3 linked regions of the Undibacterium parvum genome follow. Each later gene encodes a partner of the first gene's protein in a complex. Links are inferred from orthologs where the notes say so. Each region holds a gene or a part of one and is shown on either strand. Other genes may lie near its edges. The genes, in order: secY, secG and secA.

Evidence for each region.
Region 2: secY (region 1) and secG share a complex: the UniProt entries of both Escherichia coli proteins name them as parts of the sec protein translocase complex. The link is inferred for Undibacterium parvum from one-to-one orthologs.
Region 3: the proteins of secY (region 1) and secA are in contact, whole or in part, in a crystal structure (PDB 3DIN), measured with the Thermotoga maritima proteins. The link is inferred for Undibacterium parvum from one-to-one orthologs. Residues at the interface, in WP_004081795.1 of Thermotoga maritima: Glu108, Gly109, Glu110, Glu111, Ala236, Glu237, Arg238, Arg239, Ile240, Thr241, Ile242, Gln243, Tyr244, Ala245, Arg246, Arg247, Val248, Thr249, Gly250, Arg251, Arg252, Val253, Tyr254, Gly256, Ala257, Ser258, Thr259, Tyr260, Leu261, Pro262; in WP_004082002.1 of Thermotoga maritima: Glu261, Ala262, Arg263, Lys300, Ala301, Arg302, Thr303, Ile304, Ile305, Leu323, Tyr324, Asp325, Pro326, Val329, Ser330, Tyr333, Ile336, Lys340, Phe345, Val349, Glu363, Phe364, Tyr374, Ser375, Gly376, Gly377, Glu393, Ile395, Thr482, Ser483.

What each region holds. Positions count from the first base shown.
Region 1 is NZ_CP034464.1:1,383,492-1,393,267, forward strand. The notes cover bases 793-3,754. They hold secY (preprotein translocase subunit SecY), read right to left. Parts: upstream 2,962-3,754; coding sequence 1,624-2,961; downstream 793-1,623. Other genes in these bases: rpsK (30S ribosomal protein S11), read right to left, coding at 793-812; rpsM (30S ribosomal protein S13), read right to left, coding at 843-1,208; rpmJ (50S ribosomal protein L36), read right to left, coding at 1,235-1,348; infA (translation initiation factor IF-1), read right to left, coding at 1,381-1,599; rplO (50S ribosomal protein L15), read right to left, coding at 2,985-3,467. Outside these bases: rpsD (30S ribosomal protein S4), read right to left, coding at 1-216; more of rpsK, read right to left, coding at 408-792; more of rpsE, read right to left, coding at 3,755-4,204; rplR (50S ribosomal protein L18), read right to left, coding at 4,217-4,579; rplF (50S ribosomal protein L6), read right to left, coding at 4,592-5,125; rpsH (30S ribosomal protein S8), read right to left, coding at 5,136-5,531; rpsN (30S ribosomal protein S14), read right to left, coding at 5,545-5,850; rplE (50S ribosomal protein L5), read right to left, coding at 5,858-6,397; rplX (50S ribosomal protein L24), read right to left, coding at 6,402-6,716; rplN (50S ribosomal protein L14), read right to left, coding at 6,726-7,094; rpsQ (30S ribosomal protein S17), read right to left, coding at 7,348-7,620; rpmC (50S ribosomal protein L29), read right to left, coding at 7,620-7,811; rplP (50S ribosomal protein L16), read right to left, coding at 7,823-8,242; rpsC (30S ribosomal protein S3), read right to left, coding at 8,245-9,081; rplV (50S ribosomal protein L22), read right to left, coding at 9,091-9,423; rpsS (30S ribosomal protein S19), read right to left, coding at 9,429-9,704; rplB (50S ribosomal protein L2), read right to left, coding at 9,715-9,776. UniProt on the Escherichia coli protein: The central subunit of the protein translocation channel SecYEG. Consists of two halves formed by TMs 1-5 and 6-10.
Region 2 is NZ_CP034464.1:370,110-379,874, reverse strand. The notes cover bases 446-3,325. They hold secG (preprotein translocase subunit SecG), read left to right. Parts: upstream 446-1,642; coding sequence 1,643-2,008; downstream 2,009-3,325. Other genes in these bases: EJN92_RS01675 (NADH-quinone oxidoreductase subunit C), read left to right, coding at 3,237-3,325; EJN92_RS01680 (NuoB/complex I 20 kDa subunit family protein), read left to right, coding at 2,701-3,177; ndhC (NADH-quinone oxidoreductase subunit A), read left to right, coding at 2,335-2,694; tpiA (triose-phosphate isomerase), read left to right, coding at 838-1,584; EJN92_RS01705 (NAD(P)H-quinone oxidoreductase), read left to right, coding at 446-573. Outside these bases: more of EJN92_RS01705, read left to right, coding at 1-445; more of EJN92_RS01675, read left to right, coding at 3,326-3,836; EJN92_RS01670 (NADH-quinone oxidoreductase subunit D), read left to right, coding at 3,846-5,099; NADH-quinone oxidoreductase subunit NuoE, read left to right, coding at 5,149-5,637; NADH-quinone oxidoreductase subunit NuoF, read left to right, coding at 5,637-6,932; NADH-quinone oxidoreductase subunit NuoG, read left to right, coding at 6,976-9,303; NADH-quinone oxidoreductase subunit NuoH, read left to right, coding at 9,300-9,765. UniProt on the Escherichia coli protein: Subunit of the protein translocation channel SecYEG. Overexpression of some hybrid proteins has been thought to jam the protein secretion apparatus resulting in cell death; while this may be true it also results in FtsH-mediated degradation of SecY.
Region 3 is NZ_CP034464.1:2,928,944-2,939,137, reverse strand. Bases 3,535-6,843 are described here. They hold secA (preprotein translocase subunit SecA), read right to left. Parts: upstream 6,501-6,843; coding sequence 3,735-6,500; downstream 3,535-3,734. Other genes in these bases: EJN92_RS12820 (M23 family metallopeptidase), read right to left, coding at 6,727-6,843. In the rest of the region: EJN92_RS12845 (YceI family protein), read left to right, coding at 1-336; EJN92_RS12840 (MarR family winged helix-turn-helix transcriptional regulator), read left to right, coding at 504-935; EJN92_RS12835 (CHASE domain-containing protein), read right to left, coding at 1,094-2,662; EJN92_RS12830 (substrate-binding periplasmic protein), read right to left, coding at 2,664-3,455; more of EJN92_RS12820, read right to left, coding at 6,844-7,692; EJN92_RS12815 (DciA family protein), read left to right, coding at 7,745-8,242; lpxC (UDP-3-O-acyl-N-acetylglucosamine deacetylase), read right to left, coding at 8,268-9,203; EJN92_RS12805 (peroxiredoxin), read right to left, coding at 9,325-9,831; cell division protein FtsZ, read right to left, coding at 10,035-10,194. UniProt on the Escherichia coli protein: Required for protein export, interacts with the SecYEG preprotein conducting channel.

The sequences.
Region 1 (9,776 bases):
CTGACGCTCCAAGATACCGTACATACGCTTAACTTTTTGCTTTTCACGTAATTGATTACCGTAGTCAGAAGTACGGGCGCCAGACTTAGCACCGTGTTGACCAGGTTTTACATCTAATTTACATTTAGAATCTAAAGAACGACGTGCGCTTTTCAGAAACAGATCCGTGCCTTCGCGACGGGATAATTTTGCTTTTGGTCCAATATAACGTGCCACGATATTTTCCTTTTATTAATGACGCAAGCAGGAACATCATCCTGCTGCGCTAGTCTGATCTGCAATCGAACAGACGGTGGTCTTACAAAAACTACTAAATTCTGCGAAAAAACAGAAAACCCACCAATTGAATTGGCGGGCTGTATTCTAACGCTAAATCTACCAGAACACCAGCAGCTTTCGCTACTGTTTTAGATACGACGACGCTTTGGAGGGCGGCAGCCGTTATGTGGAACTGGAGTAACGTCTTGAATCAAGGATATTTTAATACCCAAGTTGTTCAAAGCGCGAACCGAAGATTCACGTCCTGGGCCTGGACCCTTGATGCGAACTTCCAGATTTTTGATACCGCATTCAACTGCAACTTTACCTGCAGCTTCCGCTGCAACCTGAGCTGCAAACGGTGTCGACTTACGCGAACCTTTAAAACCAGCGCCACCAGCAGTTGCCCAAGACAAAGCATTGCCTTGACGATCAGTGATCGTGATGATGGTATTGTTAAAAGAAGCGTGAACGTGTGCGATACCTTCAGCGACATTCTTTTTAACTTTTTTACGAGCGCGGGCTGCGTTTGCGTTATTTTGTGCTTTTGCCATAATTGTTTCCTTAAACCCAGCAGTGCTGGATTATTTCTTCAATGATTGCGCTGCTTTACGCGGACCCTTACGCGTACGAGCATTCGTACGTGTACGTTGACCACGGCAAGGCAAACCCTTACGATGACGGAGGCCGCGGTAGCAACCTAAGTCCATCAAACGCTTGATGTTCATCGAGATTTCACGACGTAGATCACCTTCGACGATGAATTTTGCAATTCCGTCGCGAAGTCTTTCTAATTCGCTATCATCCAGATCTTTAACTTTTTTATTCGTTAAAACACCGGTTGCTTGGCAGATTTTCTCTGCGCGTGGACGACCAATACCATAGATAGCTGTTAAGCCGATTACGGTATGCTGATGATTTGGGATATTAACCCCTGCTATACGTGCCATTCGTTATCCTCGATAAATAACGTTAATTAACCTTGGCGCTGCTTATGGCGTGGTTCTGTGCATATAACACGAACAACACCCTTGCGCTTGATGATCTTGCAATTGCGGCAGATCCGCTTAACTGATGCGAGAACTTTCATTTTTGCCCTCTTTCCTTCTAGTTCATTTAAATTTACTTGGTTCGGAACACAATGCGTGCCCGGCTCAAATCATAAGGCGTCAATTCTACTGTCACCTTATCACCAGGAAGGATACGAATATAATTCATTCGCATCTTCCCAGAAATATGGCCAAGCACAACATGCCCATTTTCCAACTTAACTCGAAATGTTGCATTCGGAAGATTCTCTAGAATCTCGCCCTGCATCTGTATAACGTCGTCTTTTGCCATTCGATCTGCTGTTCCTCTGGGCGATTACCGCGAAGGAATTCCGCCCTTGAAATTTGCTTTACGAAGAAGCGATTCGTATTGCTGTGACATTACATAATTTTGCACTTGAGCCATGAAGTCCATCGTCACTACAACGATAATCAAAAGTGAAGTACCACCAAAATAAAATGGAACTTTCCAATATGACATCATGAATTCAGGCACCAAACACACCACCGTAATATACAACGCACCTACCAGTGTCAAGCGCATTAAAATCTTATCGATATAACGCGCCGTTTGATCACCTGGACGAATACCCGGCACGAATGCTCCGCTCTTCTTTAGGTTATCGGCTGTTTCTTTGCTATTAAACACAAGAGCTGTGTAAAAGAAACAAAAGAAAATAATTGCGCCAGCATACAAGAGGGCATGAATCGGCTCCCCTGGCCCCATCGACGCAGCAAGATCCTTAAGGAAACTGATTACTCGACTATCCGAATTTTCAACCCCCTTAGTGAACATACTGATAATCGTCGCCGGAAACAGAAGTATTGAAGAGGCGAAAATAGGTGGAATTACTCCAGCCATATTCAACTTCAACGGCAAATGACTACTTTGCCCACCGTAAACTTTATTACCCACTTGGCGCTTAGCGTAATTCACCAATATCTTACGCTGTCCCCGTTCGACAAAAACAACTCCGTAGGTCACAGCAGCGACAATCAAGCAAACTATCAACGCTGTAAATGGTGCCATCGAACCAGTGCGAACCAACTCGAACAAACTTGCTAATCCATTCGGCAAACCAGCAGCAATACCAGCAAAGATAATGATAGATATACCATTTCCCAAACCACGTTCAGTAATCTGCTCGCCTAACCACATCAAAAACATGGTTCCGGTTAACAAAGTAACGACCGTCGTAAAGCGAAACGCCATACCAGCATCAATCACCAAGCCAGGCTGAGATTCCAACCCAAACGCGATGAAATACGCCTGCAGTGTTGCCAACAACAAAGTACCATAACGCGTATATTGAGTGATTTTTCTACGGCCAGATTCGCCTTCTTTTTTAAGCGCCTCTAACTGAGGAGAAACAATCGACATCAATTGCATAATAATTGATGCCGAAATATACGGCATGATACCTAGAGCAAAAACTGTAAAACGCTGTAATGCCCCACCAGAGAACATGTTAAACATACCCAAAATACCACCTTGGTTCTGCTTAAACAATTCCTCTAGTGCTGATGGATCAATACCAGGAACTGGTATATGCGCACCAATGCGGTAAACAACTAATGCAGCCAACAAAAACCAAAGTCTTCCCCAAGGAAATCCATTTGCTGCACTCTTAGTCTGTTGTGGAGAAGTTGCCAATTATTGCTCCTGTTTCGACTGAATCAAGCAACTGCTTTAGCAGGTAATTTCTTAACCACTGGTGCAATAACTACTTCAGTCACTGTACCGCCAGCAGCTTCGATTGCAGCTTTAGCGCCCTTAGAGGCGATCAAACCGTTCAAAGTTACCTTTTTCGTGATAGAGCCTGACAAGATAACGCGCACTACACGCGCCAATTGCGACACTACGCCCGCTTGTTTTAATGCAAGAATATCGATCTCAGTAACTGGAAGATTTTCCAAATCCGTCAAACGAACTTCAGCCTTGTAAGGCGTAGCCAAAGATTTAAAACCACGCTTAGGCAAGCGACGTTGCAAAGGCATTTGACCGCCTTCGAAACCAACTTTGTGAAAACCGCCTGTACGTGACTTCTGACCTTTATGACCACGGCCCGATGTCTTACCTAAACCAGAACCGATACCGCGACCAACACGACGTTTGTAGTGTTTTGCGCCATCAGCAGGTTGAATTGTATTCAATTCCATAATTTGCTCCGATCGCAAGCCTTGCGGCTTACGATACAACCTTCACAAGATACGAGACTTTATTGATCATGCCGCGTACGGATGGAGTGTCTTCCAATTCGGAAACCGAATTAATACGACGCAAACCCAAACCGCGAACGGTGGCGCGATGAGACTCACGAGTCCCGATCAAACCTTTGACCAAAGTTACTTTTACTGTCTTTGTCATTTCGCTCACCTTAGCCCAGAATTTCTTCTAGCGATTTGCCACGTTTAGCAGCAATCTCTGATGGCGTACTCATCTTGGACAAACCATCCAGAGTCGCACGAACCATGTTATAAGGATTAGTAGAGCCGTTGGATTTAGCAACGACATTCACTACGCCTAAAACTTCAAAAATTGCGCGCATTGGACCGCCCGCAATAACGCCAGTACCCTCTTTGGCAGGCATGATCATCACTTTAGATGCGCCATGCTGACCAGTAACAGCGTGCTGCAAAGTGCCGTTTTTGAGAGTAACTTTAATCATCTTGCGACGCGCTTCTTCCATCGCTTTTTGTACAGCTACAGGAACTTCTTTCGACTTCCCTTTACCCATACCGATACGGCCATCACCGTCACCAACGACAGTTAATGCTGCGAAGCCCATGATACGACCACCCTTAACCACTTTGGTTACACGGTTGATCGCGATCATTTTTTCGCGCATGCCATCATCCGGCTTGTCGGCTGCCATTTTCGATTGCATTTTTGCCATGATGAATTTTCCTTAGAACTTCAGGCCAGCTTCACGCGCAGCTTCCGCTAACGCCTTGACGCGACCATGGTAACGGAAACCGGAGCGATCAAACGCGACTTCGGTAATCCCTGCTTTCAACGCCTTCTCTGCAACACGCTTGCCGACCAGTGTAGCGGCAGTAGCGTTGCCGCCATTACCTGACGCTGCTGCCAATTCAGCACGAACTTCTGCCTCTAGCGTAGATGCTGAAGCCAAAACTTTGGCATCAGAATCAATAATGCTTGCATAGATGTGCTGATTCGTACGATGCACTGCCAGGCGAGTCACCTTGAGTTCTGCGATCTTGGCACGGGTTTGAGTCGCGCGGCGCAGACGTGATTGTTTCTTATCCATCGTCAACCCCTATTACTTCTTCTTGGTTTCTTTAATCACAACCACTTCGTCCGAATATCGAACGCCTTTGCCTTTATAAGGCTCCGGTTTGCGGTATGCACGGACTTCAGCAGCCACTTGACCAACAACCTGCTTATTAATTCCTTTGATCAGAATTTCAGTAGGTGTTGCCGTTACAACCGTAATGCCTTCTGGCATCTGGTGAACGCATGGGTGCGAGAAGCCTAGCGACAAATTCAATTTATCGCCTTGTGCTTGTGCTTTATATCCAACGCCGACCAAGTTCAATTTCTTTTCGTAGCCTTTTGTGACGCCGATCACCATGTTATTAACCAAAGCACGCAAGGTGCCGGTCATAGCATTGGCTTCGCGACTATCATCAGCCGGGGAAAAGTTAAGAGTACCATTATCGTTAGCGACTGCTACCAAGCCATTCAGGCTTTGTGTCAGAACGCCCATTGGGCCTTTTACTGTAATCTGCGCTGCCGAGATTGCAATTTCTGCACCTGCTGGCACCGCGATTGGCATTTTACCTACTCGTGACATCTTGCACTCCTTAGGCGACGTAGCAAATTACTTCGCCACCGACACCGGTTGCGCGCGCTTTGCGGTCAGTCATAACGCCTTTTGGTGTGGACACAATGGCCACGCCCAAACCGTTCATAACACTTGGAATCTCGTCTTTACCTTTGTAAATACGAAGACCTGGGCGTGAAACACGCTCCAAACGCTCTATAACAGGACGTCCTGCATAATACTTCAAACCGATTTTCAATTCGGACTTACCAGCGGCGTCAACCACTGCGAAATCCTCAATGTAGCCTTCGTCCTTCAGTACAACTGCTATTGCAATTTTCACCTTAGAGGACGGCATTGCAACGGCAGTTTTGTGAACTACTTGCGCGTTACGGATGCGTGTCAGCATATCGGCGATAGGATCGCTCATACTCATTGATATTCTCCTATTACCAGCTGGCTTTAGTCATACCCGGAATCTCACCACGCATGGCGAATTCACGGAGTTTAATACGGCCCAAACCAAACTTACGGAATGTGCCACGTGGACGACCTGTCAATGCGCAACGATTGCGCTGACGTGTCGGATTAGAGTTACGTGGCAATGCCTGCAACTTCAGACGAGCTAAGTAACGCTCCTCTTCAGTCTTTGATTGGTCATCAATGATGGCCTTCAATTCGGCGCGTTTGCCAGCGAATTTCTTCACTAGATCTGCACGCTTTTGCTCACGATTAATCAGTGCCAATTTTGCCATGGCGACCTCAGTTTCTGAACGGAAATTTAAATGCGGCGAGAAGCGCTTTTGCTTCTTCGTCGGTCTTTGCTGTCGTAGTAATACTGATATTCATACCACGCAACACGTCGATCTTGTCGTACTCGATTTCAGGGAAGATAATTTGTTCCTTGATACCGATATTGTAATTACCACGACCGTCAAACGCACGACCAGACACACCACGGAAATCACGAACACGTGGCAATGCCACTGTAACGAAACGATCCAGGAATTCATACATCTGAGCGCCACGCAAAGTCACCATACAACCAATCGGATAACCTTCACGAATTTTGAAGCCAGCAATCGCTTTACGCGCTTTGGTGACAACTGGTTTTTGACCAGCAATTTTCGTCAAGTCACCAACTGCGTGCTCGATGATTTTTTTGTCGGCAATCGCTTCAGACAAACCCATATTCAGGGTAATCTTCAGAAGACGAGGCACTTCCATTGGACACTTGTAAGAGAATTTCTCTGTCAAGTCACCAACGACTTTTTCTTTATAAAATGCTTGTAGACGGGCCATGACTTTATGCCTTCACAACTTCGCCAGTTGACTTATAGACGCGGACTTTACTACCATCCACAACCTTAAAGCCAACACGGTCTGCTTTACCAGATGCAGCATTAAACAATGCAACATTTGACACATGTATTGGCATTACTTTATCAACAATGCCACCAACTGCACCAGTCATTGGGTTAGGCTTAGTCGCTTTTTTAGCAACATTAACACCTGCAACAACAACGTAATTTGCATCAACGCATTGCTGCACTTGACCGCGCTTACCTTTGTCTTTACCCGTCAAGACGATGACTTCGTCGTTTTTACGAATCTTATTCATCTGGACTCCTTACAGTACTTCAGGAGCTAGCGAAACGATTTTCATAAAACGCTCAGTACGCAATTCACGCGTTACTGGGCCGAAAATACGTGTTCCGATTGGCTCGAGTTTTGCATTCAACAACACTGCAGCATTGCCATCAAACTTAACCAGGGAACCATCTTGACGACGAACACCCTTAGCAGTTCTTACAACAACAGCATTGTAAATTTCACCCTTTTTTACGCGACCGCGAGGCGCAGCAGATTTAACAGTGACTTTGATAACATCACCAATACCTGCATAACGACGCTTAGAGCCGCCCAATACTTTAATACACAAAACTTCGCGTGCACCAGTATTGTCAGCTACTTCTAGCCGGCTTTCTGTTTGAATCATAATGTTCTCTTTCCCAACTTAATCCGCACAACTCGCACAAAGCAAATCTGCAGTCAGTTTTGGTCCCGCCAGCCAACTCACTTGTTGTCGGAATTCACAACCAACAATGCACGAGCCTACTGATTAGGTGGACGATTTTTAACCACTTCCACAACACTAGATTGTGCTGCAAAAGACATTTAGGCTGTTATTTACAAAGTTTGTAAATAACAGCCCATCATTATTACATCAAAAAACTAATTGTGCAATAAATTTATACAACCTGTGCAACTTGAACCACACGTGTCACAGTCCAAGCTTTAGTCTTGGAAATTGGACGACCTTCTTGAATCTCAACTGTGTCGCCAATCTTTGCCTGGTTTTCTTCATCGTGCGCATGGTATTTCGCCGAACGCATGATAATTTTGCCGTACAAAGGATGTTTAACATGACGCTCAACGACCACTGTTACGGTCTTGTTCATCTTGTCAGACGCAACCTTGCCAATCAATGTGCGCTTCAGTGCGACTTTTACTTGATCGTTCATTATTTGGCATCCTTCTGATTCATGACGGTTTTTACACGTGCGATGTCACGACGCACTTTTTTCAACTGTGAAGTATTATTCAGTTGCTGAGTAGCGATTTGCATACGCAGACTAAATTGAGCCTTCAACAAGTCATTCAGCTCTTTTGTCAAAGCTGCTGGATCCTTGCCTTGGAGTTCAGATACTTTCATTTACAACTCCCTTATTGGCCGACTTGACGCACGACGAACGTAGTCAATAACGGCAGTTTAGCTGCGGCCAAGCGAAACGCTTCGCGCGCCAGCGTCTCATCGACGCCATCCATTTCATACAGCATTTTACCAGGCTGAATCTCGGCAACGTAGTACTCAGGATTACCCTTACCATTACCCATACGAACTTCAGCAGGTTTTTGCGAGATTGGCTTATCTGGGAAAATACGAATCCAGATACGACCACCACGTTTAATGTGGCGTGTCATAGCGCGACGCGCAGCTTCAATTTGACGCGCAGTAATACGACCGCGACCAATTGCCTTCAATCCAAATTCACCGAAAGAAACAGCAGTACCACGGTCATGCGAGATGCCCTTGTTACGGCCTTTTTGCTCTTTACGGTACTTTCTGCGTGCTGGTTGCAGCATGATTATTCTCCTGCTTTCTCAGCTGGAGCTGTCGCAACGCCTGCCGGTTTAGCGTGAACACGCTTTGCCGCAGGAGCTGCCACACCAGCTGGAGTTTGACCTTCAGGACGCTTGGCACGAGGACGGCTGCTAGGCTTACCATCATCACGACGAGGACCACGACGTTTTTTGTCATCTTCTGGAGTGGATTCAATAACTGGAGCGTCGCCATTTGGCAAACGATCACCCTTATAAACCCAAACTTTGACGCCAATAATACCGTAGGTTGTCGATGCTTCGCTGAAACCGTAATCAATATCAGCACGCAATGTATGCAGAGGCACGCGGCCTTCACGATACCATTCTTTACGTGCGATCTCGATACCATTCAAACGACCACTAGACATGATCTTAATGCCCTTAGCACCCAAACGCATCGCATTTTGCATCGCGCGCTTCATTGCGCGACGGAACATGATACGTTTTTCGAGTTGCTGGGAAATAGAATCAGCGATTAGCTGAGCGTCGATTTCTGGTTTACGAATTTCTTCGATATTGACATGCACAGGAACGCCCATGATTTTGGCGAGCTCTGTTTTCAACAGTTCAATATCTTCGCCTTTTTTACCAATTACAACACCTGGACGGGAGCTATAAATAGTAATGCGAGCATTTTTTGCCGGACGCTCAATAGTAATACGACCTACAGATGCGTTCTTCAGTTTCTTCTTCAGATATTCGCGAACACGCAAATCCTCAAGCAGCATAGTAGCAAAATTACCATTGCCAGCATACCAACGTGAAGACCAGTTACGCGTTACCGCAAGACGAAAACCGGTTGGATGTATCTTCTGTCCCATCGTGACTCCTTAGTTACCGACAGTCACGTAGATGTGACAGGATTGTTTAGAGATACGATCGCCACGACCTTTTGCACGCGCTGTAAAACGCTTCAAAATCGTGCCCTTTTCGACATAAATAACTTTTACTTTCAACTCATCGATGTCCGCACCATCATTGTGTTCGGCGTTTGCAATTGCAGACTCCAAAACCTTCTTGATGATCGTTGCACCTTTTTTAGGGCTGAATGCTAAAATATTCAATGCCTGATCTACTTTTTTACCGCGAATCAGATCAGCGACTAACCGACCTTTTTGCTCGGACAGACGCACACCGCGTAGAATTGCTTTAGTTTCCATCATAGCACCTATCTCTTAGCCTTCTTATCGGCAGCGTGACCCTTGAAAGTACGAGTCAACGCGAATTCGCCAAGTTTATGACCAACCATGTTTTCGGAAACATAAACTGGTACGTGTTGCTTACCGTTATGAACCGCAATGGTCAAACCAATGAAATCTGGCATAATTGTCGAACGGCGCGACCAAGTTTTAATTGGTTTTTTGTCTTTAATTGCTTGCGCAGCTTCGACTTTTTTCACCAAATGGGCGTCGCAAAACGGCCCTTTTTTTGCTGAGCGTGTCATGTTTTATCCCTTATTTCTTGCCGCGGCGTGAGATGATCATGGAAGTCGTGCGCTTATTGCGACGCGTCTTCT
Region 2 (9,765 bases), 1.0 Mb from region 1 along the record:
AGATTGTCGGGCGCCGAGAGCTTGTTAGTGCAGGGCGGCACTTCAGGGATAGGGGTAGCGGCAATACAAATCGCGGCTGTGCTTGGTCATAGGGTGTTTGCCACAGCTGGCACGGATGAGAAATGCCGTATTACCGAGAGCTTGGGGGCAGAGCGTGGGATTAATTACCGCAACGAGGACTTTGCTGAGGTCGTTAAATCCCTGACTGCTGGGGTTGGGGTGGATGTAATCCTGGATATGGTGGCGGGCGACTACTTGCCGCGTGAAATCAATTGTCTGGCCGATGATGGGCGTCTGGCGATTATTGCGCTGCTGGGTGGGGCCCGTGCCGAGCTGGATATGGGGCAAGTGTTGCGGCGGCGTTTAACTATTACTGGTTCCACTTTAAGGCCGCGTTCTATTGCTTTTAAGGCTGCAATTGCGCGCCAATTGCTGGTGCGGGTCTGGCCCTTGCTGGAGGCTAAGTCGATTAAGCCGGTGATTTACCAGGTTTTTGCCTTGGAGCAGGCGGCGCAGGCGCATCGTCTGATGGAGAGTAGCCAGCATGTCGGTAAAATAATGTTGCAAATTTGATTTGCGATAGATTTGCGCTGATTTTTCTAGAAGTTTTATATACTCCCTACTTTTTATTGTAAATCATAGTGTTTTCCCGCGTCTTTATTGCGTGATTGAAAAATACCTAGGGGGAGTATATTGGCTTCCTGCACGTTCTGCGGAGTTTTACTGGCGCTGTTTGGCCTGTTGTGACGATGGAAATGTTTTGAAACTGGTCTGCTCAATTTGACCCCTGCGCCGCGCTCACGATACAATAGAGGGTTAATAAAATTTTAGAATGCTATGCGCCGTACACTAATAGCTGGTAATTGGAAAATGAATGGCAGCCTCGCTGCCAATAGTGCCTTGCTCGCTGAGCTTAAGGCTGGTATGGCGGGGCAGTCTTGTGATGTATTGGTGTGTGCTCCTGCTGTGTATTTGGCGCAGTGCGCCGAGTCGCTGGCGGGTAGTGGCATCAGTTGGGGTGCGCAGGATGTGTCTATGCATGCCGCAGGTGCTTACACCGGTGAAATTTCAGCGACTATGCTCAATGATTTTGCTTGTAAGTATGTGATTCTCGGTCACTCTGAGCGCCGTGCCTATCATCATGAGTCGAATGAGTTGGTGGCACAAAAAACCTTGCGTGCCTTGGCTGCAGGTATTTTGCCTATCGTTTGCGTCGGTGAAACTTTGGAGCAGCGTGAGTTGGGTCAGACCGAGGCTGTCGTGAGCGCGCAATTGCAGGCGGTGCTTAATGTGTTGGATGATGCGGCCTTGGCTAAAATCGTCGTCGCCTACGAGCCTGTGTGGGCAATTGGCACCGGTAAAACCGCGACGCCACAAATGGCGCAGGATGTGCATGCGGTATTGCGTGCTCAGTTGGCGGTGCGCTCGGACGAGGTGGCTCAGAAAGTTCAGATTTTGTATGGCGGAAGTATGAAGCCAGAGAATGCGCGCGAGTTGCTGGCGATGGTGGATATTGATGGTGGTCTAATTGGTGGTGCTGCGCTGAAGTCTGTTGACTTTCTTGCGATCATTAATGCCGTGTAAAGAATGTTTTGGTAGTTGTTGTTTTTAATGTGGTAATTAATTTAACTGGGTGTTTTGAATGCAAAATTTTTATACTTTGGTCGTGGTTGTGCAGGTTCTGTCAGCGTTGACTATCATTGGTTTGGTCTTGCTGCAACACGGCAAGGGCGCGGATATGGGAGCCTCTTTTGGCTCTGGCGCTTCGGGCAGTCTGTTTGGTGCGACCGGTTCTTCGAACTTTCTTTCTAAGTCTACAGGTATCGCCGCTGCGATTTTCTTTGGTGCGACCCTGGCTTTGACTTTTATTGGTGGTCATCGCACTAGTTCTGTCGGTGTTATGGATAATTTGTCTTCGGTAAAAACTGCGCCTGCCGCCGCTTCTGCTGCTGCAGTAACTGCAGTTCCAGCGAGTGCAGCGGGGCAATCGAATCAAATTCCTAAATAATTAGAAATTTTAAAAAATATTTTAAATTTTTTTAGTGTTGCGCTGTAAAAATGATTGAATTTCCGCAATTGTGCGTTGAACAATTGGGCTGAAGAGAGTAGAATGCAGCGCTTGTGCCGACGTGGTGAAATTGGTAGACACGCTATCTTGAGGGGGTAGTGGCGAAAGCTGTACGAGTTCGAGTCTCGTCGTCGGCACCAATAGTTTTTCTTAAGTTTTTCTCTTGAGTTCGATCAAGGAATTCTTCCTAAGTGATGCTGCTCTGAAATTTGCGGTTATCATAATGCGAATTATTCAATCTGACATTTAAATACGGGGAACCTATCGTGAATCTCGAAAATTATTTCCCTGTTCTTCTCTTTATTTTGGTCGGCATTGCGGTAGGTGTGGTTCCGCAAGTTTTGGGTCGCGTTCTAGCACCTTTTAAACCCGACAGTCAAAAAACATCTCCCTATGAATGTGGCTTTGAGGCGTTTGAAGATGCGCGCATGAAATTTGACGTGCGTTACTATCTTGTCGCTATTTTGTTCATATTGTTCGATTTGGAGACGGCATTCTTCTTTCCGTGGGCTGTGGCAATGCGTGACCTTGGTTTTATGGGGTATTTGGTCATGCTCGGTTTTATTGTTGAGTTTGCGGTGGGCTTTTGGTATATCTGGAAAAAGGGCGCCCTGGATTGGGAGTGATAGATTATGGCAATTGAAGGCGTACTCAACGAAGGCTTCGTCACTACGACGGCCGATAAGCTGATTAACTGGACGCGCACTGGGTCTATGTGGCCGATGAGCTTTGGTCTGGCTTGTTGTGCGGTAGAGATGATGCACGCGGGTTGTTCACGTTATGACTTGGATCGCTTTGGTGTGGTGTTTCGCCCTTCGCCGCGACAGTCTGACGTGATGATCGTTGCTGGTACTTTGTGTAATAAAATGGCGCCAGCCTTACGCAAGGTGTACGATCAGATGGCGGAGCCGCGTTGGGTCATTTCCATGGGTTCGTGCGCCAATGGTGGTGGTTACTATCATTATTCTTATTCCGTAGTGCGTGGTTGTGATCGCATTGTCCCGGTTGATATTTATGTGCCGGGTTGTCCGCCGACCGCTGAAGCTTTGATCTACGGGGTTATTCAGTTGCAAAATAAAATTAAGCGTACGAATACGATCGCGCGCTGATGTTGCGAATTTCTGTGAAATTTTGTGCTTCAGTGGCTTAATTAAAGGCAGTTCATACTATGACTACAAAATTTGAAAATCTTGAAGCGGCAGTAAAAAATGTCTTGGGCGCTAGACTGCTCCAGTCGTTTAGCGCTTTTGGTGAGTTGACCGTGGTTCTGGCTCCTGCTGATTATTTACAGGCGATGATAGATTTGCGCGATGACGCAAGCACTGCCTTTGAACAGTTACTTGACTTGTGTGGCGTGGATTATTCTACTTACGCTGACGGTGCTTGGGATGGTGCGCGTTTTGCTGCTGTTTCGCATTTGCTGTCTCTGAGGAATAACTGGCGCCTACGAGTAAGGGTGTTTGCGGCTGATGATGACATGCCCTTGCTGCCTTCATTGGTTGAGGTCTGGAGTTCTGCTGATTGGTACGAGCGCGAAGCCTTTGATTTGTTTGGTATCTTGTTTGACGGACATAATGACTTGCGTCGTATTTTGACTGATTATGGCTTTATCGGTCATCCCTTCCGTAAAGATTTCCCTGTCTCTGGTTATGTTGAGATGCGTTATGACGCGGATCAAAAAAGAGTTATCTATCAGCCGGTGACGATAGAGCCGCGTGAGAATACTCCGCGTGTGATTCGTGAAGAGCATTACGGTATGAAGGGTTAAGGAAAATTAATGGCTGAAATTAAAAATTACACCTTAAACTTTGGTCCGCAGCATCCTGCTGCCCATGGTGTATTGCGTCTGGTGTTGGAGCTCGATGGTGAGGTGATACAGCGCGCTGATCCGCATATCGGCTTATTGCATCGTGCCACCGAAAAACTCGCAGAACAAAAAACATATTTGCAGTCTGTTCCGTATATGGACAGGCTTGATTACGTTTCCATGATGAGTAATGAGCATGCCTACGTGATGGCAATCGAGAAGATGTTGGGTCTCGAAGTGCCTTTGCGTGCGCAGTACATACGCGTCATGTTCGACGAGATCACCCGTATCTTGAATCATTTGCTGTGGATAGGTGCCCACTCACTTGACGTCGGCGCGATGGCGGTGATGTTGTACGCTTTTCGTGAGCGTGAAGATTTGATGGATTGTTATGAGGCGGTTTCTGGTGCTCGTATGCATGCGGCCTATTACCGTCCGGGTGGCGTGTATCGCGATCTGCCAAATGAAATGCCTAAGCATAAGGCTTCGCTGTTGAAAAACGACAAGGCGATGCGTTTGCTGAATGAAAATCGCCAAGGTTCCTTGCTCGATTTCATTGAGGATTTCACTAACCGTTTCCCGACCTATGTCGATGAATACGAGACCTTGTTGACGGATAATCGTATTTGGAAGCAGCGACTGGTTGGTATCGGTGTGGTCTCGCCTGAGCGAGCCAAGGCCATGGGCTTTACCGGTGCGATGTTGCGCGGTTCTGGTGTTGAGTGGGATTTGCGTAAGAAGCAGCCTTACGAAGTGTATGACTTGCTGGACTTTGATATCCCTGTTGGTGTCAATGGTGATAGTTATGATCGCTACTTGGTGCGCGTAGAAGAAATGCGTCAGTCGAATCGGATTATTAAGCAATGCGTAGAGTGGCTGCGTAATAATGCCGGTCCGGTGATCAGTAATAATCTTAAAGTAGCGCCACCAGCACGTGTGAATATGAAGTCGAATATGGAAGAATTGATCCATCACTTCAAATTGTTTTCAGAAGGTTTTCATGTGCCAGCAGGTGAGGCGTATGCGGCAGTTGAGCATCCAAAAGGCGAGTTTGGTATCTACATGGTATCGGATGGCGCCAATAAGCCTTACCGTTTGAAAATTCGTGCTCCAGGATTTGCGCATCTGCAAGGTTTAAATGAAATGGCTAGTGGGCACATGATTGCGGATGCAGTAACCATCATTGGTACGCAAGATATTGTGTTTGGCGAAATTGATCGATGATAGAAATGATCACATGCAAATCGCGTGTTGATATTTGAGGCAAAAAGCGATGGTCTTATCAGAGCAAGCATTTAAAAAAATTGATCGTGAATTGGCGAAATTTCCGGCCGATCAAAGACAGTCGGCCGTGATGGCTGCGCTAGCAATTGCGCAAGACGAAACTAGTTGGTTGTCACCTGAAGTGATGCAGGTGGTTGCGGATTACATCGGTATGCCAGCAGTGGCGGTGCAGGAAGTTGCTACGTTTTACAATATGTACAACACCAAGCCGGTTGGGAAATATAAAATTTCCGTATGCACTAATTTGCCTTGCGCCTTGTCTGGCGGTGAGCGTGCCGCGCATCATTTAAGAACTAAATTAGGTCTCGCATACAAAGAAACGAGCGCCGATGGTTTGTTTACCTTGGTTGAAGGTGAATGTATGGGCGCTTGCGGTGATGCGCCTGTAATGTTGGTAAATAATAAGCGTATGTGCAGTTTGATGTCGCATGACAAAATCGATGCTTTGGTCACTGAATTGAAAGAGGCGGGTAAATAATGACGAGTCTGCACAATCGCCATATCAAGCCGCTGATTTTGGCTGGACTTGATGGCAAAAATTGGCATTTGCAAGATTATGTCGCACGCGGTGGCTATCAGTCACTCAAGCGCATACTTGACGAGAAAATCACGCCTGAGCAAGTGATTGCTGAGTTGAAGGCTTCCTCTTTACGCGGACGCGGCGGTGCAGGTTTTCCTACGGGCTTGAAGTGGAGTTTTATGCCGCGTCAATTTCCTGGTCAAAAATATTTGGTCTGCAATACGGATGAAGGCGAACCAGGTACTTTTAAAGATAGAGATATCATTCGTTATAACCCGCATGCCCTGATCGAGGGTATGGCCATCGGTGCTTACGCGATGGGAATCACCGTCGGCTACAACTATATACACGGTGAAATTTTTGCTGACTACGATAGATTCGAAGAAGCGATTGAGGAAGCGCGTGCTGCCGGTATGTTGGGCGACAAAATTCATGGTTCAGAATTCTCGTTCCAGTTGCATGCCTTCCACGGTTATGGCGCCTATATCTGCGGTGAGGAAACTGCATTGTTGGAGTCCTTAGAAGGTAAAAAAGGACAGCCGCGCTTTAAGCCTCCTTTTCCTGCCAGTTTCGGCATGTATGGTAAGCCGACGACGATTAATAACACCGAAACTTTTGCGGCCGTGCCGTTTGTACTGGCTATGGGGGGTGAGAAATATGCCGCCCTGGGTAAGCCAAACAACGGAGGTACTAAAATTTTCTCTATGTCGGGCGACGTCGCCAAGCCGGGTAATTATGAAGTTCCTATGGGGACGCCGTTTGCCACCTTGTTGGAATTGGCTGGCGGTATGCGCGACGGTAAAAAGCTGAAGGCGGTTATTCCTGGCGGCTCCTCTATGCCAGTGTTGACGGCTGACGTGATGATGGCAACCGACATGGATTATGATTCCATCGCCAAAGCCGGGTCTATGCTCGGTTCTGGTGCCGTGATTGTGATGGATGAGACCCGTTGCATGGTCAAGTCTTTACTGCGTTTGTCTTACTTCTATTTTGAAGAATCTTGCGGTCAATGTACACCATGCCGTGAAGGTACCGGTTGGTTGTATCGCATGGTGCATCGCATAGAGCACGGTCAAGGACGTCCTGATGATTTGGATATGCTGAACTCTATCGCCGACAACATTCAGGGGCGCACTATTTGCGCACTTGGTGATGCTGCTGCGATGCCGGTTCGCGCCTTTATCAAGAACTTCCGAGAAGAGTTTGAATATCACATCGAGCATAAGCATTGCTTGGTTCCTACTTACATGTAAGCCAGCTTGAATTTTTATTCGCTTAGCGCACCCAGAGTAAACCATGGTTGAAATCGAAATAGACGGCAAAAAAGTTGAAGTGCCCGCGGGCAGCATGGTAATGGATGCTGCCAATAAACTTGGCACTTACATTCCTCATTTTTGTTATCACAAAAAATTATCTATTGCGGCAAATTGCCGTATGTGTCTGGTCGAGGTTGAAAAAGCACCTAAGCCATTGCCAGCCTGCGCCACGCCTGTGACGCAAGGTATGATCGTTCGCTCCAATAGCGATAAGGCGATCACTGCTCAAAAAGGCGTGATGGAGTTCTTGCTGATCAATCATCCTTTAGATTGCCCTGTTTGCGATCAAGGCGGCGAGTGTCAGTTGCAAGATCTTGCCGTTGGTTATGGCGGCACGAGCTCACGCTATCAAGAAGAAAAACGCGTGGTTTTTCATAAGAACGTTGGTCCTTTGATTTCCATGGAAGAAATGACGCGCTGCATACATTGCACACGTTGTGTTCGTTTCGGACAGGAAATCGCTGGCGTGATGGAATTAGGCATGCTTGGTCGCGGTGAGCACGCGGAAATTACTTCCTTTGTTGGTAAAACCGTTGATTCCGAGTTGTCGGGCAATATGATAGATCTGTGCCCAGTTGGCGCATTGACCTCTAAGCCTTTCCGTTTTTCTGCACGTACCTGGGAATTGTCTCGCCGCAAATCGATTAGCGCGCACGATGGACTGGGTTCTAATCTGACGGTGCAGGTAAAAAACAATAAGGTGATGCGTGTCGTCCCTCTGGAAAATGAAGCGATCAATGAGTGCTGGATTTCGGACAAGGATAGGTTCTCCTACGAAGGCCTGAATAGCTCTGAGCGTTTGACCAAGCCTATGATTAAGCAGGGCGGTCAATGGCAAGAAACTGATTGGCAAACAGCGCTTGAATACGTGGCGCACGGTTTGCGTAATATTAAGCATGAGCATGGCGCGGATGCTATCGCCACTGTGGCGACAGCAAATTCAACATTGGAAGAGCTTTTTTTGTCGCAAAAAATTACGCGTGGCTTAGGTTCTGAAAATATAGATTTCCGTTTGCGTCAAGCCGATTTTTCTATCAGCGCTGAGATTAAGCCTTGGTTGGGGATGTCGATTAATGATTTCGGACATCTGAAAAACGTGTTTGTGATCGGGTCTTTCCTGCGCAAGGATCATCCTTTGTTGGCGGCACGTTTGCGTCAGGCTGTCAAAATGGGTGCAAAGCTGAGTATTTTGCATGCCACTGATGACGATCTATTGATACCAGTTGCGAATAAAGCGATCTTAGCGCCATCTGCATGGTTAGCTTTCTTGGCTGAAATCGCGGTTGCAATTGCCAACAAAAAAGAAATCGCAAAACCAGTAGGATTTGAGTCTATACAGGTTTCATCCGCAGCTGAAGCAATTGCGCAAAGCTTGCTGGCTGGTGCGGAAGCCGCTGCTAGTGGCGTATTTATCGGTAACGCCGCGGCACAATACAGCGACGCTGCAAAAATTCACGCTCTAGCCCAATGGATTGCACAGAATTCCGGCGCAGGATTTGGTTATCTGACTGAAGCGGCGAATACGGTCGGCGCTTATTTGGTAAATGCTAAGCCAGTTGCCAATGTGGGCTCACTCTTTAGTACTCCGAAAAAAGCCTATGTCTTGCTTAACACCGAGCCTGAGTTCGATAGCGCAAATCCTCATCAGGCAAAACTGGCTCTGAATCAGGCTGAGATGGTGATCGTCTTGTCTGCATTTAAGCACGCATCTGATTATGCTGATGTCTTATTGCCGGTGTCGCCATTTACTGAGACTTCGGGGACTTTCATCAATTGTGAAGGCCGCGCACAGAGTTTTCATGGTGTCGTGAAGCCTTTAGGTGACACTCGTCCGGCATGGAAAGTGTTGCGGGTTTTAGGTAATTTGCTTGGCTTGGATGGCTTCGAATTCGAAACTTCAGAAGCGATACGCGATGAGGTGTTGGGTAAGGATGTGAAGGATCTTTCAGCTAAGTTGAATAATTTCTCTTCGATTGCACCATCACTGTCGAATACACCAGTCGGGCTGGAACGTGTTTCTGATGTGCCTATTTACAGCACAGATGCGATTGTTAGAAGGTCTGAGTCTTTGCAGAGAACCACTGACGCGAAGACTGGCAATGTATGGCTAAGCAGTGTTGAATTTGCTAAATTGGGAATAACAGCCGGCGATTTCGTGAAGCTAGTGCAAGGCGATGCGGTCGCCATATTGCCAGCTGCGCTAGATAAGGCCTTGCCAGACAATGTGCTTAGGCTTGCTGCGGGAGTTGTTGCGACCCAAGCTTTGGGCGGAATGTTTGGTGCTATTAGCGTGGAGCGTGCAGTATGAACTTTTTGCCCACTATCCAATCCTTCGGTCTCAATCTTTTCGGAGGCTTGTGGCCCTTAGTCTGGACCTTAACTAAAATTATCTGCATCACCTTGCCAGTGATGGGCTGTGTTGCCTATCTGACTTTGTGGGAACGCAAGATGATAGGTTGGATGCATATACGCTTAGGGCCCAATCGGGTTGGTCCGGCCGGCTTGTTGCAGCCTATCGCGGATGCCTTAAAACTGCTGTTAAAAGAAATCATCATTCCAGCCAAGGCGAACAAGGTTTTGTTCGTGTTAGCACCGATTATGACTATCATGCCGGCATTGGCAGCTTGGGCAGTCATACCATTTGGTCCAGAAACAGTTTTGGCCAACGTCAATGCTGGTTTGTTGTTGATTATGGCGATCACTTCTATGGAAGTGTATGGCGTGATCATCGCTGGTTGGGCTTCCAATTCTAAATATGCGTTTTTGGGAG
Region 3 (10,194 bases), 1.5 Mb from region 1 along the record:
ATGGCGGACATGGATAAGCATGCAAAATCCAAAGATATTTTCAATGCTGAAAAATTCCCGACTGCGGTCTACAAAGGCACGTCTATACAATTTAACGGCGACACCCCAGTGGCGGTGCAGGGCGAATTTACTTTGATGGGCGTCACAAAACCACTGACGCTGACCATCAATAAATTCAAGTGCATCATGCATCCTATGCATAAGAAAGAAGCTTGCGGCGCAGACGCCACGGCAGAATTCAAACGCAGTGACTTCGGTCTCGACTATGGCATCGCCTACGGTTTCTCACCTGATGTTAAATTATCGATACAAGTAGAAGCAATTAAGGCGAACTAATAGGTTCAGTATCTGACCTAATATCAGACCTAATATCAGACCTAATATCAGACCTAATATCAGACTCAATGTCAGCCTCAATACCGTCTCAACAATAGTATTCAGATTAATCGCTACTTGGGCCCACGCCCAAGTAGCGCAAGACATACCAATCACCACGTTTGAGCATGAATAAACGCTATCTACGCAGCATACGTCTACTCGCCGAATGTATGCAATTGTTTGAAAAAACCTCCTCGGTACGCGTGCGTGCGCATGGTTTTACCGAGTCGCAATTCGATATTATTGCTACGCTAGGCAACACTCAGGGCATGAGCTGCAAAGAGTTAGGCGAGAAAACCCTGATCACCAAAGGCACCTTAACCGGGGTGCTCAAGCGTCTGGAGCAAAAAGGTTTTTTGCAACGTAGCGCGAGTAGCGAGGACCGTCGTCAGCAATTAATACAACTCACGCCCCTCGGCGAACAAAGCTTTGCAGATATTTTCCCGCAAGTGGTAGCGCAAGGCAGTGAGTGCTTCAGCGACTACCGTGAAGCCGATTTTCTGGCATTGGAACAGGAATTACTCAAGCTAAAGGGCAAGCTGCAGCAGCACCCCTAACTGAACTTAAAATAATACTCCCCATGAGTATTATTTATTTGCGCACATACTGTATGCGCAAAGAGCCCATTTATATAAATTTTCTGGGGAGTATGCTTTAAATCTGAAAAATAATGGCAACTTGCAAACGACAAATTCATCACTAGCTAATCACGAATTCATAGCAAGGCATCATACATGCATACCTGATTCCGGCCCTTTTCCTTGGCTTTATACATCGCAATATCGGCATTTTTGGCCAAAGTGACATCACTCTCGCCATGCTCAGGATAAATCGCAATGCCTATGCTGACACTGAGCGTAAGGACATGCCCGCCCGCCACCGCAAAGGATTCAGCCAGCGCACACCGGATTTTCTCAGCAACCCGCAGCGCATCGTAATCGGTCTCTATCAGCGGCAGCAGGATCACAAACTCATCACCGCCGATGCGCGCCACCGTATCGGACTCTCGCACACAAAGCTGCATTCTTTCGGCCGCGGCTCGCAACAAAATGTCGCCAACGTGATGACCCAGTTGATCATTGATCGGTTTAAATTTATCCAAATCGAGATACATCAAAGCCAGACGCGCTTTATCGCGCTTGGCCTGCGCGATGGCTTGCTGCAGGCGATCTCGAAACATGGCGCGATTCGGTAGACCGGACAACTCATCGTATTGCGCTAGATAGCGAAACCTCGCTTCACTCTCCCGCAGGTCACGTGTCATAGCGCGCGCCAGCGTCAGCGCACGCTCGCGTCCAGAAACCAATTGCCATGTCATCAATGCCAGCAATATGCTCAATACGCTACCGCCGAAGGCGATCAGGGTCGACTGATCGCGTCCCAAGTGGCTAGCAAATCCTGGCAGAGGATGCATCACAACGGCCCAGGTATGACCGCCACTGACGATATATTCAGTCAACTGCAATGGTGTTGGATGCATCGCTTGGGACGGTGCAGAGTCGTACATCAAGTTATCGGCGCGAACATCAACACCATCATAAATTTGCAGATGAATCAGGGGCGGGGTTTCGCCATACAAAGTAGCGAGTACCGCATTGACTTTATATTCTGCAAACACCCAGCCATCAAGATTGGCCCTGCGTTGAGCGATCGTTTCCAGTGGGCGGTCTTTTTTATAAACTGGTAAATACATCATAAAGCAGCTTTGTGGGTTGGCATGACCAGACATCGCCGATTCAAGTTTGCCCGAGACCGCCATCACTCCGCTATCTCTGGCGCGTTCCATCGCAGCCTGCAAGGTCGAATCAAGCGACATATCAAGTCCTAACATACGCGCACTCTCCTCTGTGCCAGGTTCGATACGCTGCACCAGCGCATAACTGGGCCGCAGTCCTTCAGGGTGAATATGGAAATCCTTAGCCACTTCAAGCTGCGCAGTTTGTATAAAACTATTCTCCTGTTGCGCCGTGACCTGCCACACCACGCCCAGCGCCTCCATGCTGGAAAAATTCGCGCCTAACTGCAAATTTTTCACATATTCAGAAAAATCATTCTGCGGCACAGCGATGGATGTCGCAAATAGACTCTGCACGCCATGCATTAGCTGTTCGTAGCTCACCAGGCGCTGTTCGATGCGCGCACTGAAATCTCGCACATGAAAATCGAGTGCCGCCCTTAGCTCGTGATTTGCATTGGCTTTTTCATGCTGCCATAGCAGTGCCGTCACACTCAAAGCGCATGTTAAAACGATGATAACCAGACGCTGTCGCAACAACCAATTCACGTTAATCCTTAAAAGTGGTGATCGCATCGGCCAATTCAGGCTTCATGTATTTTCTGAAAATCTTGGCGACACTGCCATCCCTGCGCATGCTTTGCACCAGGGCTCGCCATTTTTCTTGCTCCAGCGCTGAAAGCGATTTTTTCGACATAATCAGCCCATGCGGAACCGCCGCATCTTCAGTATCAATGATCACACTCTGTTCACGTAGCGCTGTATTTTCTATCTGCGGATAATCGAAGGGCTCGATGATCATTGCCTGGATTTGCCCGCTCTGAAATATTTTAAAGAGAGGGTCGAAGCCGGTCGCGTAGACTACGCGATTTTCTGGGCGCAACTGATCGATGAGCAGGTTGGCATTATTGCTGTACCAAAAAGAGCGGATCGCGCCTAGTTTCAAATCCGGATTTTTTTTAAATTCGGTTAGAGTCTTCAACTTCAGACCATCCCTTAACAACAGATAATATTTATTTGAAAAATACCAGGCAAATCCGGCATAACGTTCGCGCTCAGCATTGCTGATGCCAGACAAACTAAAATCGAGGGCACCAGATTCGATTAACTGCCAAATTCGAGCTCTAGGCAAGACACTGACACTGAGCTTGCAACCGCTACGACGCATCAACTCATCAGAAAAATCTTTGTCTATGCCTGCGCCTGTCTGGCTAGAACACAATAAGCCATGCTCATGCAAAGCCAAGGTAAATGTACGAGAACAATCAGGACCATCGGCTGCGGCAACAACACTGGAAGCAAGAGCAATTGCCATAGAAATCACATAGAGTGCAACGCGCATAGTGATCCTCGACTCATAGTCATTAGTAAAAAAACGTCGGACGTTTGTACAAAATAGCACACACATTTTTTCTTTGCACTTATTCACGGCGAGGTAGTTAAATAATCACGCGGATATAGCAAAGAAGCTTTATTTTTCAATATCAAAAATACGAAATCGACTCAACACCGCCCACATTCGACGCTTTTTTTCTGCCTATTTAACAACAAAAATTAGAGTCAGGGAATAAAAAAGGGGCAGAAAATTCCGCCCCTTTCTGTATTAATTTACAAACTATTCCTAGGCCAATTTACCATGGCATTGCTTGTATTTTTTACCGCTACCGCAAGGACAGGCATCGTTGCGTCCGACTTTAAAGCCATGATCGACTTGAGGCTGATTCGCACTGTGCTCAGGATTTGCAGTCGGTGCCAACATTTCTTCCGGTGTCGCATTCGCATCGAAGTCTGCATGTTGATAATGCACATTTTCGATTTGCGCTGCGGCCATTTGCTGCTCGGCTGCTTCGATTTCTTCACGCGATTGTATGCGCACCGTGACCACGGTCTTGACCACTTCGTTCTTGATCAAATCTAGCATCTGCGCAAATAATTCAAAAGCTTCGCGTTTGTATTCCTGCTTAGGATTTTTCTGGGCGTAGCCGCGCAGATGTATGCCCTGACGCAAGTGATCCAAAGCTGCCAGATGTTCACGCCAATGGCTATCGATACTCTGCAACATGACGCTGCGCTCGAAGCCGGCGAACGCATCCTTACCGACGATAGTCAGCTTAGACTCATAAGCAGCATTGGCGGCAGCCTGGACCCGTTCCAGAATATCTTCGTCGCTCAGATTTGGTTCAGCCGCAAGCATTTTTGCGATAGGCAGATCGAGTGACCATTCGGCCGCCAGCGTGGCTTCCAAAGCGGCGACATTCCATTGCTCTTCTACTGATTCTTCAGGCACGTAAGTACGCACTACTTCTTCAAACATACCGCTACGCAGAGAAGTAATCATCTCAGACATATCGTGCGCTTCGAGTAATTCGTTACGTTGCTGGTAGATGACTTTACGCTGATCATTGGCGACGTCATCGTATTCCAGCAATTGCTTACGAATATCGAAGTTACGCGCTTCCACTTTGCGTTGCGCCGACTCAATCGAGCGACTCACAATACCGGCTTCGATAGGCTCGCCTTCCGGCATTTTCAATCTATCCATGATGGCACGCACGCGGTCACCGGCGAAGATACGCAACAAGGCATCATCGAGCGACAGATAAAAACGAGAAGATCCAGGATCACCTTGGCGACTAGAACGGCCACGCAATTGATTATCAACGCGACGTGATTCGTGGCGTTCAGTACCGATGATATGCAGACCACCAGCGCTGACTACATGCTCGTGCAAAGATTTCCACTCATCGCGCAATTTTTGCGACTGAGTTTGCTTGTCGGCATCCGACAATTTGCTATCGGCTTCTATCAATTGCACCTGCTTGGCGACGTTACCACCGAGCACAATATCGGTACCACGACCGGCCATATTGGTAGCGATGGTAATGCCCTTAGGACGACCCGCCTGCGCAATAATTTCCGCTTCGCGCGCATGCTGTTTCGCATTAAGGACGTTATGCGGGAGTTTGGCTTTAGTCAAAATCTCCGACAACATCTCAGAGTTTTCGATCGAGGTGGTTCCCACCAAAACTGGCTGACCGCGCTCATAACAATCTTTAATATCGACCAACATCGCATTGTATTTTTCTTGCGCTGTCTTATACACCTGATCTTGTCTATCTTTACGCTGCGAAGGACGATTCGGTGGGATCACCACAGTTTCCAGACCGTAGATTTCCTGGAATTCGTAGGCTTCGGTATCAGCCGTTCCTGTCATGCCTGACAAGCGCACATACATACGGAAATAATTTTGGAAAGTGATCGAGGCTAAAGTTTGATTCTCGTTCTGAATCTTTACGCCTTCTTTCGCTTCCACCGCCTGATGCAGACCATCCGACCAACGACGCCCTGTCATCATACGACCAGTAAATTCATCGACGATCACGATTTCATCGTTCAGCACCACATAGTGCTGATCTTTAAAATACAGAGCATGCGCGCGCAAGGCTGCATACAAATGATGGATCAAAGAGATATTTGCGGCATCATACAAAGATGCGCCTTCTGGCAACAAGCCCATTTGCGTCAGCAGACGCTCGGCATGCTCATGGCCATCTTCAGTCAACAAGACTTGATGTGCTTTTTCGTCTTTGGTGTAGTCGCCCGCCACCTCGATATGACCTTTACCATCGGGAGTTTCCTCACCGATCTGTAACGTCAGCATCTTCGGTACTTCATTAATTTTGTAGTACAGCTCGGTATGACTCTCGGCCTGACCAGAAATGATCAAAGGTGTGCGTGCCTCATCGATCAGAATGGAATCGACTTCATCGACCACGGCGAAGTTAAGTGCGCGTTGCACTCTGTCTTTGGCTTCATACACCATGTTATCGCGCAGATAATCGAAACCGAATTCATTATTGGTGCCGTAAGTAATATCGGCGGCATATGCAGCTTGCTTGGCGTCGTGCTCCAACTGCGAGAGGTTGATACCGGTTGTGAGCCCTAACCAGCCGTACAAAGTACCCATCCACTCGGCATCGCGCTGCGCCAGATAATCATTGACGGTGACCACGTGCACGCCTTTACCAGACAAGGCATTGAGGTAAGTCGGCAAGGTGGCCATCAAGGTTTTACCTTCGCCTGTGCCCATCTCCGCGATTTTGCCAAAATGCAAAACCATACCGCCTATCAATTGCACGTCAAAATGGCGCATTTTCAAGACGCGTTTACTGGCCTCACGACACACCGCAAACGCTTCAGGTAAGATCGCGTCTAGAGTTTCTCCCTTGGCGATACGCTCTTTAAATTCGCCTGTCTTTGCTTGCAACTGCTCATCCGACAAGGCTTCCAGCGTGGGTTCCAGGGCGTTGATATCACGCACCGTTTTTTGGTATTGTTTCAAGAGCCGTTGATTACGGCTGCCGAATATCTTGGTCAGGAATGACATGCTATGAATGAGTAAGTAGATTCTTGAAAAAAGCTGCCAGCAAACTTAACTTGGCAGCAACATAGACTAACTCGCGATTTTACCACGGAGCCAGCCATTAACCAGAAAATGCCTGGTCAGGCCCACGCAACTAAGTAAAATTGGTGACAAAAAAGGGAATATCAATAGGCGCAACAGAAAATTCTTACTCACTCGCCCCGCAATGGCAGCAAATCGGCAGAGCAAGCTATTTTTGGTTCAGCGCCGCCATGCTGGCTTGATTGATACCCGCATTGAGAAATTTATGTGGATTTTGCGGCACGCCTTTGACATGCACCTCAAAGTGTAAATGCGCGCCGGTAGAGCGTCCGGTCGAGCCTATATCGGCGATATGCTGGCCGCGTTTGACGATGTCACCGACTTTGACGTAAATTTTAGAAGCATGTGCGTAGCGCGTCATGATTTCACCACCATGATCGATTTCCAGCATATTGCCAAATTGTGGATGAAACTCTGCGGCAATGATGACGCCGCCAGCGGCTGCAATTATCGGCGTGCCGGTAGGACTAGAAAAATCTATGCCTTCGTGAAAAGCACTGCGACCTGAGAATGGATCTAAGCGCCAGCCGAAACCCGAAGCGTTATAACTGACATTGACAGGCTGTATGGTTGGCAATAGTTTGGATTGCAACTTAAAACCCATCAGCTTGGTCTCGACCACACTCATAAAATCTGAGCGATGTTCAAGGTCACTAGCCATGGCATCTAAGGCGACTTGAAACTGCGAGAGACTTAATTCTTTGGGGGGCAACAAGGTCGAAGTTTCGGCACCACCACGTCCGGGCGCGTCTTTAAAATTAAACTCTTCCGGCTTTACGCCGGCCAAACCCTGAACTCGTTCGCCCAAGGCATCCAGGCGGATTAATTGCGCTTGCATCTCCCCCAACTTAATTGCCATCGCTGCTAGGTTTTCTTTTAGATAGCGATCTTTGGCATTCGGATCATTGCTTGGTAAGCTAGCCAGATTGGCAGGCACCAAGTTTTTCAGCAGAGGCAGATCGCTACTTGCCAAGCGTAGTATCAGAGCTGCCATGACGGCGGAGCACAACATCGTGAGAGTTAAAAAGCCCAGGACGGACAATAGAATATGGGTAGAACTGAGAGTAATCGACTTCGCTTGCGTGAAGCGGGAATGCATGAAAATGATTTGCATTAGTGAGCGTCCCTATGACAGGTAAACCGGCAGCTGTGGTAAGGTGCTATCCATGCAATCATTAACGCCACCTCCATTTAAACTCAATATCAAACGCGGTAGAAAATTACCCGATGCCAGCGGTATCGCCAACTATTTAGCCCGCAATGACAAAATTTCGCCTTTACTACCAAGTATCAAGCGCAATGCCTCATTGCAGAAAGAATGTGCCGCCATACTGCCGGGCGTATTTGATAGTTGTGAAGTACTGCAACTGGCCGATGAGCAATTAAGTTTGGCCGCTCCGAATGCCTCACTGGCAAGCAAGTTGAAACAAACTTTGCCTAAATTGCTCGCACAATTGCAGTTGCGCGGTTGGCAGATTAACGCAATACGGATCAAAGTACAAGTTAGGAAAACCATAGAAAAACCTAGCCCAGTGAAGCAACTAGTTTTCACTAGCAGTGCGATTAACGCTTTTGACGCACTGGAACATAGTTTAGACGACACCCCCCAAAATGCCGAACTGAGGGCGGCATTACATAGATTAGTACAGCGCAACCAAGTCTAGAAATATCCGCTGCGGCTAAATACAATCAAGATAGCGCCCACTCACGACGCTCTTGCTCGGCATACGACGCTGGCGCCAGTGTCTCCTGGTCAAAGGTCACGATTTCATAGGCATCAGGCTGCGCCAGCAAGGCGCGCAATAACTGATTATTCAGTCCATGACCGGATTTATGCGCACTATAACTTGCCAATAAGGGATGCCCGATCAGGTACAAATCACCGATAGCATCGAGAATTTTATGCCGCACAAACTCGTCATCAAAGCGCAGTCCATCGGCGTTTAAGATACGAAATTCATCCATCACGATAGCATTTTCCATAGATCCGCCGCGCGCCAATCCTATGCCGCGCAACATCTCTACATCCTGCATGAAGCCGAAGGTGCGGGCTCTAGCCACGTCCTTGACGTAGGACACTTTAGAGAAATCCACCTCGGCGGTCTGAGTCGTACCATCCACCGCGGGATGGTTAAACTCTATGAAAAAATGTAACTTATACCCATCAAAAGGCTCCAACCTCGCCCATTTTTCGGATTTGCCACTACCCTCACGTATTTCTACCGGCTTTAAAACGCGTATGAATTTTTTCGCTGCGTTTTGCTCTTGCATTTCCGCTTGCTGCAGCAGATACACGAAAGAAGATGCTGATCCATCCATGATAGGGATTTCTTCAGCACTGACATCGACATATAAATTATCGATGCCCAAGCCAGCACAAGCAGACAACAGATGTTCAACGGTAGACACTTTCGCACCTTGATTGGTCAAGGTCGATGCCATGCGAGTATCCCCGACGTTCAAGGCTTGCGCTTCAAATACCACGGGCGGGTTTAAATCAATACGGGTAAACACGATGCCAGTATCGATAGGCGCTGGACGCAGTATCAAATCCACCTTAGTACCGGAGTGAACTCCCACACCTATGGTTTTGACCTGTTTTTTGATTGTTCTTTGTTTTAACATCTGAGTATTATATCTGCTTGCCAAAATCGATACCCGTAAGTAGCTTGCGACTAGCAATTAAAAGCTGGCATCAAAAATAAAAAAGCGCACAAATTTGTGCGCTTTTTTACGAGGAAAAAAATTAGGACAATTGCGCCAGCATCGTTTCTGCATTCGATACTTCGAAATTTCCGCCTTCTTCAATATTCAATTGCTTCACTACGCCATCAACTGCGAGTAAAGAATAACGCTGGGAACGCGTGCCCATACCGAATTTACTAAAATCAGCATCCAAACCCAAAGCCTTACTGAATGCGCCATTACCGTCGGCCATCATACGCACGATGCCAGTCGCTTTCAGATCACGCCCCCATGCGCCCATCACAAACGCATCATTGACCGAGATACACCAGATTTCATCGACGCCCTTGGCTTTCAAAGCCGCAGCGTGTTCCACATAACCTGGTACATGTTTAGCCGAGCAAGTTGGTGTATAGGCGCCTGGCAAACCAAAAATTGCGATGGTCTTACCTTTGCTCAGATCGGCTACGCTAAAAGTATTTGGTCCGAGTGAGCAACCCTCAGATTCGACTTCGATGAATTCGGCTAAACTGCCTTCGGGTAATTTTTCTGCGATCTTGATAGTCATATCTGGCTCCAGTAATAGATGAAAGTACACCGCCTCATAACAAACATCAACTTTGTGTATTGTTAAAAAACGGGCTGAGCGCAAGTATGCCTTAGTCTTAATTTTCTTGCAGAAAGCAAAACGCCAGCGATTGCCGGCGTTTTGCTTCGAGCTATTTTTCAACTATTTCAAACTACATCGCACGATATTTTGGCGAAGCAAGATCAATCAGCTTGTTTGCGTAAAAAAGCCGGAATATCATAAGTTTCCATTCCATTTTTTTCCAAAGCACGCACCTGATCAGAGGCTGATTCACGTCGCCATACCGCTGGCTTACTCAGGCTTTCGAAGCCGGCCGACGATGTCATCCCCATATTTGCTGTA